DNA from 2 places in the Turicibacter sp. T129 genome. Region 1 is predicted to be linked to the other one. Evidence: predicted binding sites of a transcription regulator. Region 1 holds the regulator's gene; the other holds the start of a gene.
What was found. The regulator HrcA, encoded in region 1, represses chaperone genes, less so after heat shock. The targets are predictions, from matches to a motif close to TTTTAGCACTNNNNNNNNNNNAGTGCTAAAA.

Region 1 (8,773 bases):
TAACTTAATATCCATGCCATCGCCTCTCATTCACTGTTACTTAACCATTTCCCCTTGACAGATTGGATAATCTGCTTTCACAACTTTAACTGGTACAACCTCTCCAATGAGATCAGGTGTCCCTTTAAACTCAACTTTCACATAGTTACTAGCATGCCCAACTAAGTACCCTTCATTTGTATGAGAGACTTCTTCCGGAATGACTTGTAACACTTTCCCTTCACATGAACTTGCATACTCTTTAGCTAATTGCTCACTTAATGCTAATAATTGATTCACACGCATTGACTTAATAAGTTCAGGCACTTGGTTTTCCATACGTGCAGCTGGTGTTCCATTACGAACTGAATAAGGGAAGACGTGTAACTCAGAGAATCCAATACGTTTAATTGTTTCTAATGTTTCATTAAATAATTCTTCTGTTTCACCAGGGAATCCAACGATCACGTCTGTTGTAATCGCTAAGTTATCAAATAACTCACGTAATTCAGTCACTTTTTGTTCAAACTCAGCTAACGTATATGGACGTTTCATCCCTTTTAAAATCGTATCTGAACCCGCTTGAATTGGCATATGTAAATGATTTACAATTTTATCCGATTTCTTCATCGCTGCAATGACATCATCTGTTACTTCTGATGCCTCAATCGATGAAATACGGATACGTTTTAATCCTTCAATCTCAATTAAGTCTTGTAATAACTTACCGAAGCTATAATCTTCTAAATCTTCTCCATAGGCAGCTGTGTGAATCCCTGTTAAAACTACTTCACAATGTCCATGTTCAACTAATTGTTTAACTTGTTCTATCACGACTTCTGGTTTTTGTGAACGAACAGTTCCACGTGCCCATGGAATGATACAGTATGTACAGAAATTATTACATCCATCTTGGATTTTTAATGTGGCACGTGTACGGTCTGAGAATTGTGTGACATTTAAAGTCTCAAATCCATCCACTTTAAAGACATTTTGAATTTGTGAAATAGGTTGACGCTCTTCACGATATTTTTGTACTAAGGCTGGAATTTGATCACGACCATGTGTCCCGATGACAATATCCACCCCATCAATATCCATAATCTCTTTTGGTTTCGTTTGCGCATAACATCCCATCACACACATCACGGCTTCTGGATTACGACGAATCGCACGTCGAATCACTTGACGACTCTTTTTATCTCCCGTATTTGTCACTGTACATGTATTAATGATATATACATCTGCTACTTCTTTAAAGTCTACTTTCTCATAACCTTCGTTTTTAAATAATTCCCATACCGCTTCTGTTTCGTAATGATTTACCTTACATCCCAGGGTATGAAATGCTACAGTTGGCATCAAAATCAATCCTTTCCATACTCTTGTTGTCTTTTATAATTCTAATGCGTACGAAATGGCACTTAAAATATAAATCGGTGCCGTTTCCGTCCTTAAAATACGTGGCCCTAACGCACAAGGTTTAAATCCTGATTGTAGTAATAATGTCTCTTCTTTTTCACTAATTCCACCTTCAGGCCCAACCACTACTAGCATCTTACCATTCGTTTGAATCTCCCTTAGTGATTGCTTTAACTGCGCTAACTGCCCTTGTTTTGCTGTTTCTTCATAGGCAAATAAACAAACATCATATTGTGAAGCTCGATCTAATAATTGCTTAAATGTATAAACATCAGTAACTGTCGGAACCATTTGTCGATGCGATTGCTCTGCTGCTTCTTTGGCAATCTTATTCCAACGTTCTACTTTCTTACTCGCTTTTTTCGCATCTAACTTTACAACTGAACGTTCCATATTAAGTGGAATAAACTCACTAGCCCCACATTCCGTTGCCTTTTGAATGACCCATTCAAATTTATCACCTTTTGGTAACCCATGTGCAATTGTCACTTCAATTGGAAGCTCTGTTTGTGCTTCAATTACAGAGTCTAATGTAACTTCAATCTCTTGTCCATTCATTTGCTTAATGGTTGCAAAGTGACACGCTTTATCTTCATTACATACAATAATTTGATCACCTGGCTCCATACGCATGACACGTGACATATGATGCGCATCATCACCCGTAATAATGGCACCATCCCCTTGAAATTGAGTATTGTTTAAAAAATAGCGTTGCATTCCATTGCCTCCAATGACTGATTATTCTCTATTTACAATTACTACTTGCAACCATTATAGATTGCCACAATAGCAACCCATCCATTCTTCTCTTTTACTTCAGTTACTGTAAAATGATGAGCATTTAATGCTTGTACCACTGCGTCTTTTTCATGATCGACAATTCCTGAACAGATAAATGTTTTACCAACCGGTAATACTTTTTCAACATCGCTTAACATATTAATGATAATAGGGGCTAAAATATTAGCTACCATTAAGGTTGGTTGTTGCCCTAAAGCACCTACTCCATCAATTAAATTATTTTTTTCAACTAAAATATTTTGACAATGATTCATTTCAATATTTTCTTTCGCACGAATCACAGCCATCGCATCTAAGTCGACGGCATAAACTGACTTCGCCCCAAGTTTTGACGCTGCAATTGCCAAAATTCCTGACCCTGTCCCAACATCGACCACAACTTGTTGAGAATTCACATATTTTTCGATTAATTCTAGACAAAGTTGTGTGGTTTCGTGTGTTCCCGAACCAAAGGCCATTCCTGGATCTAACATAATTTCAACGACCGATGGATCCGTTGTTGGCTCTAACCAACATGGCTTAATGACTAATGTCTTAGTGATTTCGATTGGGTTATAATGCTTTTTCCAACTATTCGCCCAATCTTCTTCATCTAACATTTTAATCTCCAATTTATTATGGTCATAATGATCCAGTTTTAAATTTAATAATTGCGTTCTTACAAACTCTAATTGATTTTCAATATCTGATGTGACCGCTAAGTAACCTTTAATAACCACACCTGTTGTTGGATAGTCATCAGGATTTAAGCGATAAATCTCACCAAAATGATCTTCATGAGCTTCTGTTAATGTATTTGAGTCTTCTACTAGTACTCCCTTTGAACCAGCTTCAATAAAAATATTGCTAACTAAATCAAATGCCTCATGAGTTGTATGAAAACTTAGTTCTAACCAGTTCATATGGTCACCTCATTTTAAATTATCGTACTATCCATTCAAGTTGTTATAACAATCAAATAACAATTCTCGACTCGATAGCTATTTTTTCTCATTTTCTAATTATAACACAAAATCAATCAAACATAAAATTATGTCTCTTTGTTTAATTCTGTAAATTTATAAATCTTTAGTATAAAAAAGGTTGTGAGAACAAAACTCACAACCCTTATTATTATTTAAAAGCTTTTTTTAACTTATCCCAAATTGATCCTGATTTATCTTCTAATTGATCAAATTCATGTAATAATTCACGTTGACGATGGTTAAGTTTTTTAGGTACGACTAATTTAACTTTAACGTATAAGTCTCCCGTCATTTCGCGGTTAATGTACTTAATTCCTTTATTACGAACTCTAAACTCAGTCCCTGATTGAGTTCCTTCCGGAATCTTCAACGCTACTTTACCATTTAACGTTGGAACTTCAACTTCTGCTCCTAATGCCGCTTGAGAGAATGAAATTGGAATTTCACAACGTAAATCGTATCCATCACGGATGAAGAAATCATGTGGTAAAACACGGAATGCGACATATAAATCACCACTTGGACCACCATTACGTCCCGCTTCACCTTGTCCACTTAAGCGGATTTGTTGTCCATCATCAATTCCTGCAGGAACTTTGACTTCAATTGTTTTTGTTTTATTAACTGTTCCACGACCATGACAAGCATCACACTTATGTTTAATTTTCTTACCAGCTCCATGACAATCTGGACAAACAGTTTGTGTTTGCACGCGACCTAAAATCGTATTTTGAACTTCAGTTACGCGACCGCTTCCACTACAACGTGAACATGTTTCCACATCATCTTTCGAACGCGCACCACTTCCACCACATTTCGTACACTCTTCTTCACGATTAACTGAAATTTCTTTCGTTGTTCCAAAGGCTGCCTCTTCAAATGAAATAGTAATGGCTTGTTGTAAATCATTTCCGCGTTGTGGAGCATTTGGATTACGACGACTGGCACCTCCGCCAAAGCCACCAAATCCTCCGCCGAACATACTTTCAAAAATATCACCAATGTCTTCAAATCCTCCGGCACCGCCGAAGCCTCCAAAGCCACCAAATCCACCTTGTCCACCAAAGCCTTCTGCTCCTGCATGTCCAAACTGATCATATGCAGCACGTTTTTGTTCATCACTTAACACATCATAAGCTTCTTGAACTTCTTTAAATTTCTCTTCTGCATTTTCCTCTGTTGAAACATCGGGATGGTATTGTTTCGCTAATTTACGATAAGCACGTTTGATTTCGATATCACTTGCTGATTTTGAAACCCCAAGGACTTCATAATAATCACGTTTTGCCATGCCTTTTTACCCTCCTTCTTTTACTTTCCTAACTATACCATAAAAAAAAGTCAAAGTCATAGTAGACTTTGACTTTTTACTTTTTTATTATACTTCTTTATATTCAGCGTCTACTACTGAATCGTCACCTGATTCTGCTCCACCTTGAGCGGCTTGCCCAGCTTCAGCTGCTTTTGAATAAACTTTAACTGCTAATTCTTGAGCCACTTTTTCAAGTTCTTCTTTTTTCGCTTTAATTTCATCTACATTTCCTTCGCTTAATGCTTTTTCTAATGCTTCAACACCAGATTCAACATTTGCTTTTTCTTCTGCAGTTACTTCATCCCCTAATTCAGTCACTGATTTTTTAGCTGCGAAGATTAATTGTTCTGCTTCATTGCGAAGTTCTGCTTGCTCTTTGCGTTTAGCATCTGCATCTGCATTTTCTTCAGCTTCACGTACCATGCGATCGATTTCTTCGTCAGTTAATCCTGATCCTGAAGTGATTGTGATACGTTGCTCTTTTTGTGTTCCTAAATCTTTTGCCTTAACATTTACAATACCATTTGCATCGATATCGAATGTTACTTCGATTTGAGGGATTCCGCGTGGTGCTGGTGGGATATCTCCTAATTGGAAGCGTCCTAATGTTTTATTATCGCTTGCCATTGGACGTTCACCTTGTAAAACATGAATATCTACTGCTGGTTGGTTATCTGCTGCAGTTGAGAATACTTGTGATTTTGAAGTTGGGATTGTTGTGTTACGAGGGATTAATACTGTCATAACTTGTCCCATTGTTTCGATACCTAATGATAATGGAGTTACGTCTAATAATAAGATGTCTTTAACGTCACCTTGTAACACTCCACCTTGAATTGCAGCACCCATTGCTACTACTTCATCTGGGTTTACTCCTTTATTAGGTTCTTTTCCTAATTCATTTTTAATCGCTGCTTGAACTGCTGGGATACGAGTTGATCCACCAACTAATAATACTTGATCTAAGTCATTAGCTGTCATTTTTGCATCTTTTAATGCTTGACGAACTGGTCCCATTGTACGTTCTACTAATGGTGCAGTCATCGCATCAAATTGTGCACGAGATAATGTTTTTTCTAAGTGTAAAGGACCTGTGGCATTCATTGAGATAAATGGTAATGAAATTTGGACTGAAGTTACCCCTGATAAGTCTTTTTTCGCTTTTTCAGCTGCATCTTTTAAACGTTGCATTGCCATTTTATCTGCTGATAAATCAACACCAGTTTCTGATTTGAACTCTTTAACTAACCAATCAATAATCACTTGGTCGAAGTCATCTCCACCTAAGCGGTTATCTCCTGCTGTAGCTAATACTTCGAATGTTCCATCTGCTAAATCTAAGATAGATACGTCGAATGTTCCTCCACCTAAATCATATACTAAGATAATTTGTTCTTTATCCGTTTTATCTAATCCGTATGCTAATGCAGCCGCAGTTGGCTCATTAATAATACGTTTTACATCTAAACCAGCGATACGTCCAGCATCTTTTGTCGCTTGACGCTCAGCATCATTAAAGTAAGCAGGTACTGTAATAACAGCTTCTGTTACTGGTTCACCTAAGTAAGCTTCAGCAGTCGCTTTTAAGTTTTGTAAAATAATTGCTGAAATTTCTTGTGGTGTATATTCTTTCCCTTCAACTGTCACTTTGTGGTTTGTTCCCATATGACGTTTGATTGACATAATTGTATTTGGGTTCGTAATTGCCTGACGTTTAGCCACATCACCAACTTGACGTTCTTCACCTTTAAATGAAACAACAGATGGTGTTGTACGAGCTCCTTCTGGATTAGCAATAACCTTTGCCTCTCCACCTTCCATTACAGAAACACATGAGTTTGTTGTTCCTAAGTCGATACCGATAATTTTACCCATAGAGATTCATCCTCCTTAATCTATATTATTCGCTAACTTTTACCATTGATGGTCGGATCACACGATCCTTTAGCTTATATCCTTTTTGTAACTCTTGTAATACCATTCCTGATTCTACACCTTCTACAGCTTCTTGCATCACTGCTTGGTGTACTGTTGGATCAAAAGCGACACCCTCTGCTTCGATTACTTCTACTCCTTCTTGTTTAAGAGCATCTACTAATTGAGCATGGATCATTTTAAATCCTGTTAAAAATGTTTTCGTATTTTCATCTTCAACCGTACTTGATAATGCACGTTCGAAGTTATCAATTGCTGGAATAATATTTGTTACAATTGATTGCGAACGATACTTTACTTCACGTGCACGTTCTTCATTCATACGACGCTTGAAGTTTTCAAGCTCTGCCGCATTACGTAGCAATTGATCTTTTAACTCTTCAATTTGCTGCTTTAAACTTTCAGTTTCAGAGATTGTTTCAACTGTTTCTGTTGCTTCACACTCTTCTTGGCAGCACGTTGATTCTACAGCTTCCACATTTTCTTCATTTAATTCCTCAACTGATTGGGCATCCTTATTCAATCGTCCCACCTCCTATTTATATAAATCAGACATGATTCGAGCAACTTGTTCAAGAAGTGGAATAATTTTACGATACTCCATTCGGGTCGGACCTAGTACCGCAATTTTACCAAATTCATGATCACTAATCTGATAAGGAACTGTAATTAGCGTACAATTCTCCATCGCTTTAATCTCATTCTCTTGTCCAATTTTAACCGTTAATTGATGGCCGTCTTCGTCGGCTTCTATTACTTTAACAATTTCATCAGCTTCAATCATATTAAATAAATGATACGCTTTATCTAAATCGTTAAATTCAGGTTGTTTTAAAATATTTGACTTCCCACTCAAAATATAATTTTGTTGATTTAATGACTGGGTTAAAAGTTGTAGCATCGCATACATAATTTCTTCTTTATAAGAAATAAAATCATGTAATTGATGTTCAAAACTTTCTGTCAATTTTTCATGAACATGTCCAATGTATTCTCCTACTAATAACTCATCGAGTGCTTTGATAATGCTTTCCATTCTAGTCATATCAATATTAGTTGGAAGAGTAATTGTTCGACTTTCTACATGGCCTTGATCTGTAATCAAAACAAACACCGCTTGACGTTTTGAGATTGGAACAAGTTGAATTTTTTTCACTCGACTATAATCTCTAGAAGGTCCAAGTAAAATCGATGTGTAGTTAGTCAAACTCGATAAGAGCTTCACAGCTTCTTTAATCGTTGTTTCACGTTCAAATTGTTTTTGATCTAACAATTGTCTAAATATTCCTACTTCTGGTGTTGTCTCCATCGGTTCTTGATTTACGATGAAATCTACATAATAGCGATAGCCTTTTTGACTTGGCACGCGACCACTCGATGTATGAGTTTTTTCAATAAATCCCAAATCCTCTAAATCTGCCATATCATTACGAATGGTTGCAGCAGAGAAGTTTAATTCCTCTTTTTTAGAAAGGATTCGCGAACCAACTGGTTGTGCAGTTTGTATGAACTCTTCTACAATTGCCTTTAAAACTAATATTTGACGTTCTGTTAGCAATGTAAACACCTCTTTTAGCACTCATTAACCCTAAGTGCTAATACCATTATATAAAACTCTATTAGCACTGTCAACACTATAGTGCTAATTTTTTTGTTTTTTATCTTTATTATACAAACTCAAATCAGACGTTTTCGAGATAGACAATGGCTGATAATAAAACAAAAGAAGGTACAATGCATAGTGTACCCTCTTTTTAAAATTTCATTATTTATTTGCTTCAATTAATGATAATAATGAGGCTTTAGGTTGGAAACCTACTGTTTGTTGAACTGCTTGTCCATCTTTGAATAAAATTAATGTTGGAATTGACATTACTTTATATTCAGCTGCAACTGCTGGACAGTTATCTACGTTTACTTTAACAATTTTTGCTGTTCCTTCTAACTCTGTTGCTAATTCATCTAAAACTGGTGCAATCATTTTACATGGTCCACACCAATCAGCATAGAAGTCAACTAATACTAATCCACTTGCGATTTCTTGAGCAAATGATTCTTCTGTTGCATGAATGACTGACATGTTCATTCCTCCTTTTATACCCTTTTTCTATACTTTAGTATAGCACATTTCCATGAAATTACAAATAATTTGCACTTTCCCCCATATTATCTCACATTTATCAGAATGTATCCACAAGAGCATGAACTAAAATTTTCAAAAACATGAATTTTATAGATCGTTTCATCATAACTGTCATTAAAAAATATGAACTGAATAACTCTCCTAAAGGCTCTTAGATAAATAACGATGTAAGAATTCTTTTGTACGCTCTTGCGTTGGATTGATGAAGATTTG
Region 2 (8,773 bases), on a different contig from region 1:
CTTTTGGTCTAAAATCGATTAATTCATTATCAATACGAACCGTACGTGATAATTTATTCACAACTAACCCATCAAAAGCAAGCTCATAGGTTTCTACTTCATCTTCTTCATTCACACGAGCTAATAGACGATTGATTTTTGCTACTAAAACTTTATTATCAAATGGTTTTGTAACATAATCATCCACTTTTAAATCATAACCTTTAACTTGATCTTCCACACTAGAGCGTGCTGTTAAAATCATGACTGGCACCTTAGACACTGAGCGAATCTCCTTTAAAACAGAAAACCCATCTCTTCCTGGCATCATTAAATCCAAGAGCACTAAATCAATTTGTTGTGAATGGAATAAACGTAGTGCTTCCTCCCCATCTTTAGCTTCAATCACTTCATAATAATCCGTTAAAAAATCCACTAAAATCTCTCTAATTTTCACTTCATCTTCCGCCACTAATACTTTATATCTTGTACTCATCCTAACACTCTCCAATAGTGAAAAAATATCTATTTAAAATTTAACATAAATGAATACATTTTGTACACACGAAAAACATAGTTTTTTTAATATAAACTAAAGAGTTTCTTTTCAGATAGGGGAGGTTTCCATGAAGCAGATGAGTCATCATAAAATAATCTCACTGATTATAATAAGCTCTTTAGTCATTGTCATCAGTTTACTGTGTTTAACTATAACCAAATCCATTATATCTTCTAATATCCTATCAGAATCTCCCACTCGTTATACTGAAAAATTACGATTCCTGGGACATAGTCAAATAGTAAGTGAAAAGTGTGAAATTATCATTACATTCGATGATAAAAATTATATTAATCAACTCAAATTAAATTATTCCAATTGTAAGATCATAAAAAATCAAAGTTTTATCCATTTAATCTGATTTATCAACTATTACATTTTTTTGACTAACATAAAAAAGAGAAGCAATCTTTAACTTAGATTACTTCTCTTACTATTAATTTTTATCTACTATTAAAGGTTATCGTCTTTTTTATCTCTTATTTTTCAGCAAGATTTGAAACTGATGCTGCAACTGAAACTAATTGTTCTGTATCCAATGTCTCAGAAACTAAGAAACACTCAACTCCACCTTCAACCCATGTAATTGAATTTTCACTTAACGCACCAATTGTTCCATTAATCATTACAGGTTGACCTGCAACAGATTCCACACCTACTGAATCATTATATGTAACAGGCTCTTGAATCATTGTGAAATCTTGATCACCACTAAATGTCATAATAATACGTTGACCTTCCTCAATGTCAATCGCTTGTTTATTAACTAACGTTGTTCCTTCCGGTAAATAAGCTGGGTATAACTCATCATCTAACACATTGATAACACCTTCACCCATTGTTTCTTGTGAATACTCCATTGTTTGTTGACAATCAAAGTATCCATCTGCAAGTTTTTCATCAAAATTAAATGAAGAGAATTTCATTGAAATACGAGGTTCTCCCTCACTATCAACTACGTAAACTTCTGCTGGAGTTAATGATTTTTTATCAAACGTAATTTTTTGAGAAACTAAATCACGATTTCCATGATAATTAGCTTTAGCCTCAAATGTATAATTCTCTTCTCCAGATTCAAATTTTACTTCAGCATCGTTTAAAATATCAGTCATTAATGATTGATATAAATAAACTTGTGAACTTGATAATGGCCAATCACTTTGGAACTTAAATTGCTTATTTAACGCAGGTGTTAATACAAAGACACCTTCGTCATTCTTTAGTATGATTTGCTCATTGTTTGTTGTTTCATTTTTTAACGTAACTTTGTAATTCTCTGGTTTTTGATAAGCTACCTCAACATTATACTGATACACTTGGCCATTATTATCAACTTCCATCACACCTGTTGCATAATATGACTTAGCATCTTCTAAGTTGCTCGTGAGCTTGTCAACAACGTCTTGCTGAGACATTTCTCCACATGCAGCTAATAGCACGGTAAGCACTACTGCGAACATTAAACATAATTTCTTCATCGCTATCCACCTCTTTATTAAGTTCAATTTCAATTAATACTATGAAATATTAAATTAATTTATGCTTTCTAATACATAAAACTCCCTTATTAATTAAATACTATAAATATCCAAAATAGGAAGGAGCGAAAACTATGTCGTTAATTCAACGTATTGCTTTGATTTTAACGGTAATTGGTGCAATTAACTGGGGTCTTATTGGATTCTTCCAATTCGATCTTGTTGCATTCTTATTTGGCGGACAAGATGCAATCATCTCACGCGTTGTTTACGCCTTAGTAGGAATTGCCGGACTTATTAATATTGGTTTACTATTTGCACCAGATAGACGTTACTAATTCAATAAAAAAATCAGCTAAATTTAGCTGATTTTTTTATGCCCAAATGACAAATGCAACCGCATAATTCTCACAGTGACTAATACTAATATGAACGTTTTCAAGCATTGGGCTTAATAAATAAGGCTTTCCTCGTTCATCATTCATAATACTAAAGTCTTTATATGATTTTCCATCACAATAGGATCCTAACGCTTTATATAAAGCTTCTTTGGCTGCCCAACGTCCTGCTAAAAATTCATTCTGCCTTTTTTCATGCTGGAAGGATTGATATAACCTAAACTCTTCTTCACTTAATAATTTATGGATAAAGCGTTCACGGTGGTTTAATTGTTTAATACGTTTAATCTCGATAATATCTGTTCCGATTCCCTTCATAAAAACCTCCAATAGTTATCTTCTTTATTATAACTTATCTTATTTCATCATAAAAAAAATCTCTAGATAAATCTAGAGATTTTTTATTACATCATTCCCATTCCACCCATATCACTTGGGGCTTGAACTGCTTGTGGCTTTTCAATTTCCACAACAGCTGCTTCAGCAGTTAAGAATGAAGCTGAAATACTCGCTGCATTTTGTAAAGCAGAACGAGTGACTTTCGTTGGATCCACAATACCTGATTTAAACATATCCACAAACTCATCAGTTGCTGCATTATATCCAAATCCCGGATCTAACTCTTTTAATTTATAGACAATAATTGAACCTTCAATTCCAGCATTTTCAGCAATTTGGCGAATTGGGGCTTCTAAAGCTTTTAAAACGATTTGAACCCCAGTTGCCTCATCACCAATTGCTTCAATTTTAGCGACATCATTGTAAATATTCATATAAGCTGTTCCACCACCAGCAACAATCCCTTCTTGAACCGCTGCACGTGTCGCATTTAAAGCATCTTCAATACGTAATTTACGTTCTTTTAATTCAGTTTCAGTCGCTGCCCCAACCTTAATCACGGCAACTCCTCCACTTAATTTTGCTAAACGTTCTAATAATTTTTCTTTATCAAATTCTGAAGTCGTATTTTCTAACTCTGCACGAATTTGAGCAATACGAGCTTGAATATCAATTTGTGAACCAGTTCCTTCAACAATGGTTGTATGATTTTTTGTTACAATCACACGTCCAGCGCGTCCACATTGATCTAATGTTGTATTTTTAAGGTCTAATCCTAACTCCTCAGTAATTAATTGAGCACCAGTTAAAATTGAGATATCTTCAAGCATACGTTTACGACGATCACCAAATCCAGGTGCTTTAACAGCTACCACATTGAATGTTCCACGTAATTTATTAACAACTAATGCTGCTAATGCTTCATTTTCAATATCATCAGCAATGATAATCATTGGACGTCCTGTTTGAACTAACTGCTCAAGAATTGGTAAGATGTCTTGTAACGTACCAACTTTAGAATCTGTGACTAAAATGTATGGATTATCTAAAACAGCTTCCATTTTATCTGTATCTGTCACCATATAAGATGATAAATATCCACGATCAAATTGCATTCCTTCAACAATATCCATTGTTGTTTCGAAGCCTTTAGACTCTTCTAAAGTAATCACTCCATCATTACCAACACGTTCCATAGCTTCAGCAATTAATTTCCCGATTTCTTCATCTGCAGCAGAAATCGCAGCTACATTAGCAATTGATTCTTTTCCTTCGATTGGCTTAGAATTAGCCTTTAATGCTTCAACAGCCACTTTCACAGCACGCTCAATTCCACGACGAATCGTTATTGGATTAGCTCCCGCTACAATATTTTTATTTCCTTCACGAATCATCGCTTGAGCTAAAACCGTTGCCGTTGTTGTTCCATCTCCAGCTACATCATTCGTACGACTTGCAACTTGAGCTACTAAACGAGCTCCCATATTTTCAAACTTATCTTCTAATTCAATTTCTTTTGCAATTGAAACCCCATCATTAATAATTTGAGGCGTTCCAAACTTTTGCTCTAAAATGACATTTCGACCTTTTGGCCCTAACGTTACTTTTACTGTATCCGCTAATTTATCCACTCCACGAATCATCGCACGACGTGCATCTTCAGCAAATAAAATTTCTTTTGCCATAATATTAAATCCTCCCTTAAATCAAAATTAATATATTAAACTAAATTTAACTTACTCAACAATTGCTAAAATATCATCTTGGGATAAAATAACTAATTCTTTTCCTTGATGTGAGACCTTTGTTCCACCAAATCCGTTATAGATAACACGTTGCCCCACCTCAACAGTTATTGGATGACGTTTCCCATTATCTAATAACTTTCCATCACCAATGGCAACTACAACTCCTTCTGAATGTTTTGGTTTTGAAGCTTCTCCCGAAAGAATGATTCCACTAGCTGTTGTCTTTTCAACCTCAACAATCTCAAGTACAACATTATTGTTTAATGGTTTTAACATGTATGTCCCTCCTCGTTTTAGCACTCTACCTATATGAGTGCTATTAAATAAATTATACAAAGATGAATAAATAATGGCAATACTTTAAACCAAAATCCTTTTTATTATAGTCTACCTAATGATTAATATGCTTAATATTAACATTTATTCCTATTCTTCTATCAAAATCACCTACTAAAATCAATTATTTGACGAATCAAAAAAAACTAGGAAAATTACTCCTAGCTTAAAGCTCTAGCGTTCAACTTTATTTAACTTTATATTCATATGAGTTAAGCCCATTTTTTGAGCCATTGGCTCTAGTACTTTTACTAATGGTACAATTACAACTGTAGCTACACAGGCTTCTAAAACACCATTTGTAAATACCAATCCAATTAAGGCCATTAATAACTGTGTTGTATCTAACCCTTGAGCAGCTGCATAACTTGGTCCAAAAAAGATATAAATCATTCCTAATACCATCGCCGTATGTAGAACTGTACACAATAGTGCTGTTACGCCTCCGCCAATCATATTTTTATCTCGATTTTTAAACCAACTATAAATTAAACCACCTAATACGCCTAACAATACACGAGGTACAATAGCAATAACTAAGCTCATGAAATTTCCGTGATACTCGCCAAGCGAATAAAAAGGCGTAAATACAAATGATAAAATCGTTGGATTAATCGTGGCATTGACAACACTCGAAATCCCAAAGACAAGACCAGTAATTGCACCCCCTTTGATTCCTAATAAAATCCCTGCTAAAATAACCGGAATATGCATGGTTGTGGCCTTCATCGGCCCAATTGGAATAAATCCAAGAGGGGTAAACATCAATAATACCTCAATACTACAAAACATGGTGACTAAAACTAAATACTTGGTTTTCTTACTTGATTGATTCATTTCTTTCTCCTCCACTGTCGCTTCTTCTGAATGCAACGTCTTGAATAATATTTTTAATCCCCCTAACGCTTTACTTAATTGATGTCAACTGATCATCATTAAGTCTCATTAGTAGAATTACTTCTCCTATTATATTTAAATCTGTGATTACTTTCAATAACAAATCCATAATTTTCCTTTTGTTTTGCCTGAACATAAAAAAAGAACCAAATACATTTGATTCCTTTTTATCAACGATCAATAATCTTCTTATCCCTTTGTTTTATGATAAATAACTTTCATTCCTTTAAAAGCTAAATCTGGATCATAAATATCAATCATATCAGTTTCATTATAAATGATACGCCCAAGTCCACCAGTCGCTACCACTTTAATGTCTTTACCAACAGCTTCCTTTACTTTTTTGATAATGTATTCCGTTTGACCGATATAACCATAAACTAATCCACCTTGCATACTCGTAATCGTATTACGACACATAATCGTCGCAGGCTTTTTAATTTCAATTTCAGGTAACTTTGCAGCTTGTGTCCATAAAGCTTGAGCAGAAATCTCAATTCCTGGTGACGTGACCCCAAACTCAAACTCACCATTTTCATTGACATAATCATAGGTTGTTGCCGTCCCAAAATCAATAACAAGCGCTGGACCACCATAAATATGATATGCTGCTGCAATATCAACAATACGATCAGCTCCCACCTCTCTTGGATTTTCAGTTTTCACACTAATACCGGTCTTAATACCTGGGCCGACAATGATTGGTTCAATATTAAAATACTTACGAATAGCATTTGTTAAAGAATGCATAATCTTAGGCACAACGCTGGAGATTAAAACATCCTCAACCCCCTTTGGATCAATATTCTTTGTTTGGAAGAATGAAAATAACGTAATTCCAAATTCATCTGATGTTCGTTGCAATTTAGTCGTTAGCCGAAAATTTGCAATTAATTCATCCTGGTCATAAACTCCTAGTGTAATATTCGTATTTCCTACATCAATAACGACTAACATACTATCCCTCTTTTCTTCACTAAAATCTGTAATAAACGATTCATAATCTCATAACCAAGTGCTTCTTTAGACATGACATCTAACTTCGTTACGTCCTCACCCGTTAACATCGTCACTACATTCGTATCCTTTTTGAATCCCGCTGCATCTTCATTTAACTGATTTGCAACAATCAAGTCAGCACCTTTATTCACTAACTTCTTCGTAGCATTCTCAACTAAATCTTGAGTCTCCATAGCAAACCCACAAACAACTTGATCCGCCTTTTTTAACTGCCCCATATGAGCTAAGATATCTGGATTGGTTACAAAATCAATCGTCAACTGATTACCTTGCTTTTTCATTTTATGATCACTCACACGCTTCACTCGGTAATCTGAAATGGCTGCTGATTTCACTAAAATATCATAATCATCTTTTAGAGCCTCGACTGCTTCAAACATTTGAATCGCTGTTCTAACCTCAACAATATCCATGAACACTGGCTTTCTTAATGAAACAGGTCCAGTTACTAACGTCACATCCGCACCTAAATTACGAGCAGCACGTGCCACTGCATACCCCATCTTCCCACTTGAATGATTCGTCATGAAACGAACTGGATCTAAATCTTCTTGAGTTGGGCCTGCGGTTACGACAACTTTCATTCCTTTTAAAGGCTTGTCCTTAACTAATAAACTTTCAATGGCATCTTCAATATCCTCAATTTCTGCCAAACGACCTTTCCCAACATCTCCACATGCTAAATAACCACTATCTGATTCAACAAAAGTCATTCCATATTTTTTACAAATCTCAATATTATGCTGTGTGATTGGATTATTTAACATTCCTGTATTCATTGCAGGTGCAATGAGTTTTGGGCAAGACGCGGCTAAAAACGTTGTCGTCAACATATCATCCGCTAATCCATGAGCAAACTTCGCAATACAATTTGCTGAAGCTGGAGCCACAACAAATAAATCTGCGCGCTTAGCTAATGAAATATGATTCACATCATACTGGAAATTGCGATCAAACGTTCCAACAGATACACGATTATGAGTTAATGTTTCAAATGTCATCGGTGTAATAAATTCTGTAGCATTTTTCGTCATAATGACATGAACATCATAACCTTTTTTATATAGACTACTTGCAAGTTGTGCACTTTTATAAGCTGCAATTCCCCCACAAACTCCCAATACAATAGTCTTTTTGTTCAACTAAATCACCTTCTTCGTAATTGGTTCTAACACCTTCGTTAATGGTGCAATAATTAATGTAGCTAAGATGGCTTCGATTACACTATTTGTCGTAATGATTCCTAGTAATAAGCCAAATAAAGCTGAAACTTCAACTCCTTTGGCTGCCGCATAACTTGGACCAAAGAATAAGTAGATCATTCCAAGCACTAAAATGGAGTGAATTAACGTACAAACTAAAGCCGTAACTCCACTACCGAATAATCTCATTTTATTATTTTTATTTTTAAACCAATGATAAATCACTGCAGCTAATACCCCAAGTAAGACACGTGGACCAATAGCAATAACTAAACTCATGAAGTTTCCATGATATTCACCTAATGAATAAAATGGGGTAAATACAAATGATGTAATCGTTGGGGTAATCGTATTAATAATCACACTACTCAATCCAAAAACTAATCCTGTAATAGCTCCACCTTTGACTCCCAATAAAATTCCTGCTAAAATAACTGGAATATGCATGGTTGTGGCACGAACTGGGCCTAATGGAATATATCCAAGTGGTGTTAACATTAAAACAACTTGAATACTACAAAACATCGTTAGTAAAACTAAAAACTTGGTTTTCTTTCTTGATTGATTCATTTTTCTTCTCCTCCACTGTCGCTTCTTTCGAATGCAACGTCTTGAATATTATATTTGACATCGTTAGTATGACCTTAATTGATGTTATAAAATCACCATTAAGTTTGACAAACGCTATCATCGCTCATAATTATACTGATGTATTGAATAGTTTTCAATAAAATAACATTATTTTACCATTATTCATCGCCTGTAAAAAGAAAAAAAGCTTATAATCAATTGATTATAAGCTTATAACGGACGAAAT

Region 2: the regulator HrcA is predicted to act here: its motif matches at 4,793-4,823, upstream of NEH75_RS10730 (co-chaperone GroES).

Annotation. Positions count from the first base shown of each region.
Region 1 is NZ_JAMQUU010000006.1:3,775-12,547, forward strand. Features, by position in the region: gene NEH75_RS00570 (UDP-N-acetylmuramoyl-L-alanyl-D-glutamate--2,6-diaminopimelate ligase) at 1-15, opposite strand, end outside; gene mtaB (tRNA (N(6)-L-threonylcarbamoyladenosine(37)-C(2))-methylthiotransferase MtaB) at 37-1,341, opposite strand; gene NEH75_RS00580 (16S rRNA (uracil(1498)-N(3))-methyltransferase) at 1,375-2,121, opposite strand; gene prmA (50S ribosomal protein L11 methyltransferase) at 2,163-3,107, opposite strand; gene dnaJ (molecular chaperone DnaJ) at 3,319-4,461, opposite strand; gene dnaK (molecular chaperone DnaK) at 4,549-6,357, opposite strand; gene grpE (nucleotide exchange factor GrpE) at 6,383-6,940, opposite strand; gene hrcA (heat-inducible transcriptional repressor HrcA) at 6,953-7,975, opposite strand; gene trxA (thioredoxin) at 8,183-8,497, opposite strand; gene NEH75_RS00615 (amino acid ABC transporter ATP-binding protein) at 8,702-8,773, opposite strand, start outside.
Region 2 is NZ_JAMQUU010000065.1:7,643-16,415, reverse strand. Features, by position in the region: gene NEH75_RS10755 (response regulator transcription factor) at 1-475, opposite strand, end outside; gene NEH75_RS10750 (LolA family protein) at 1,018-2,016, opposite strand; gene NEH75_RS10745 (DUF378 domain-containing protein) at 2,151-2,354, shown strand; gene acpS (holo-ACP synthase) at 2,391-2,732, opposite strand; gene groL (chaperonin GroEL) at 2,819-4,438, opposite strand; gene NEH75_RS10730 (co-chaperone GroES) at 4,490-4,777, opposite strand; gene NEH75_RS10725 (ECF transporter S component) at 5,012-5,674, opposite strand; gene NEH75_RS10720 (type III pantothenate kinase) at 5,924-6,691, opposite strand; gene coaBC (bifunctional phosphopantothenoylcysteine decarboxylase/phosphopantothenate--cysteine ligase CoaBC) at 6,685-7,896, opposite strand; gene NEH75_RS10710 (ECF transporter S component) at 7,897-8,526, opposite strand.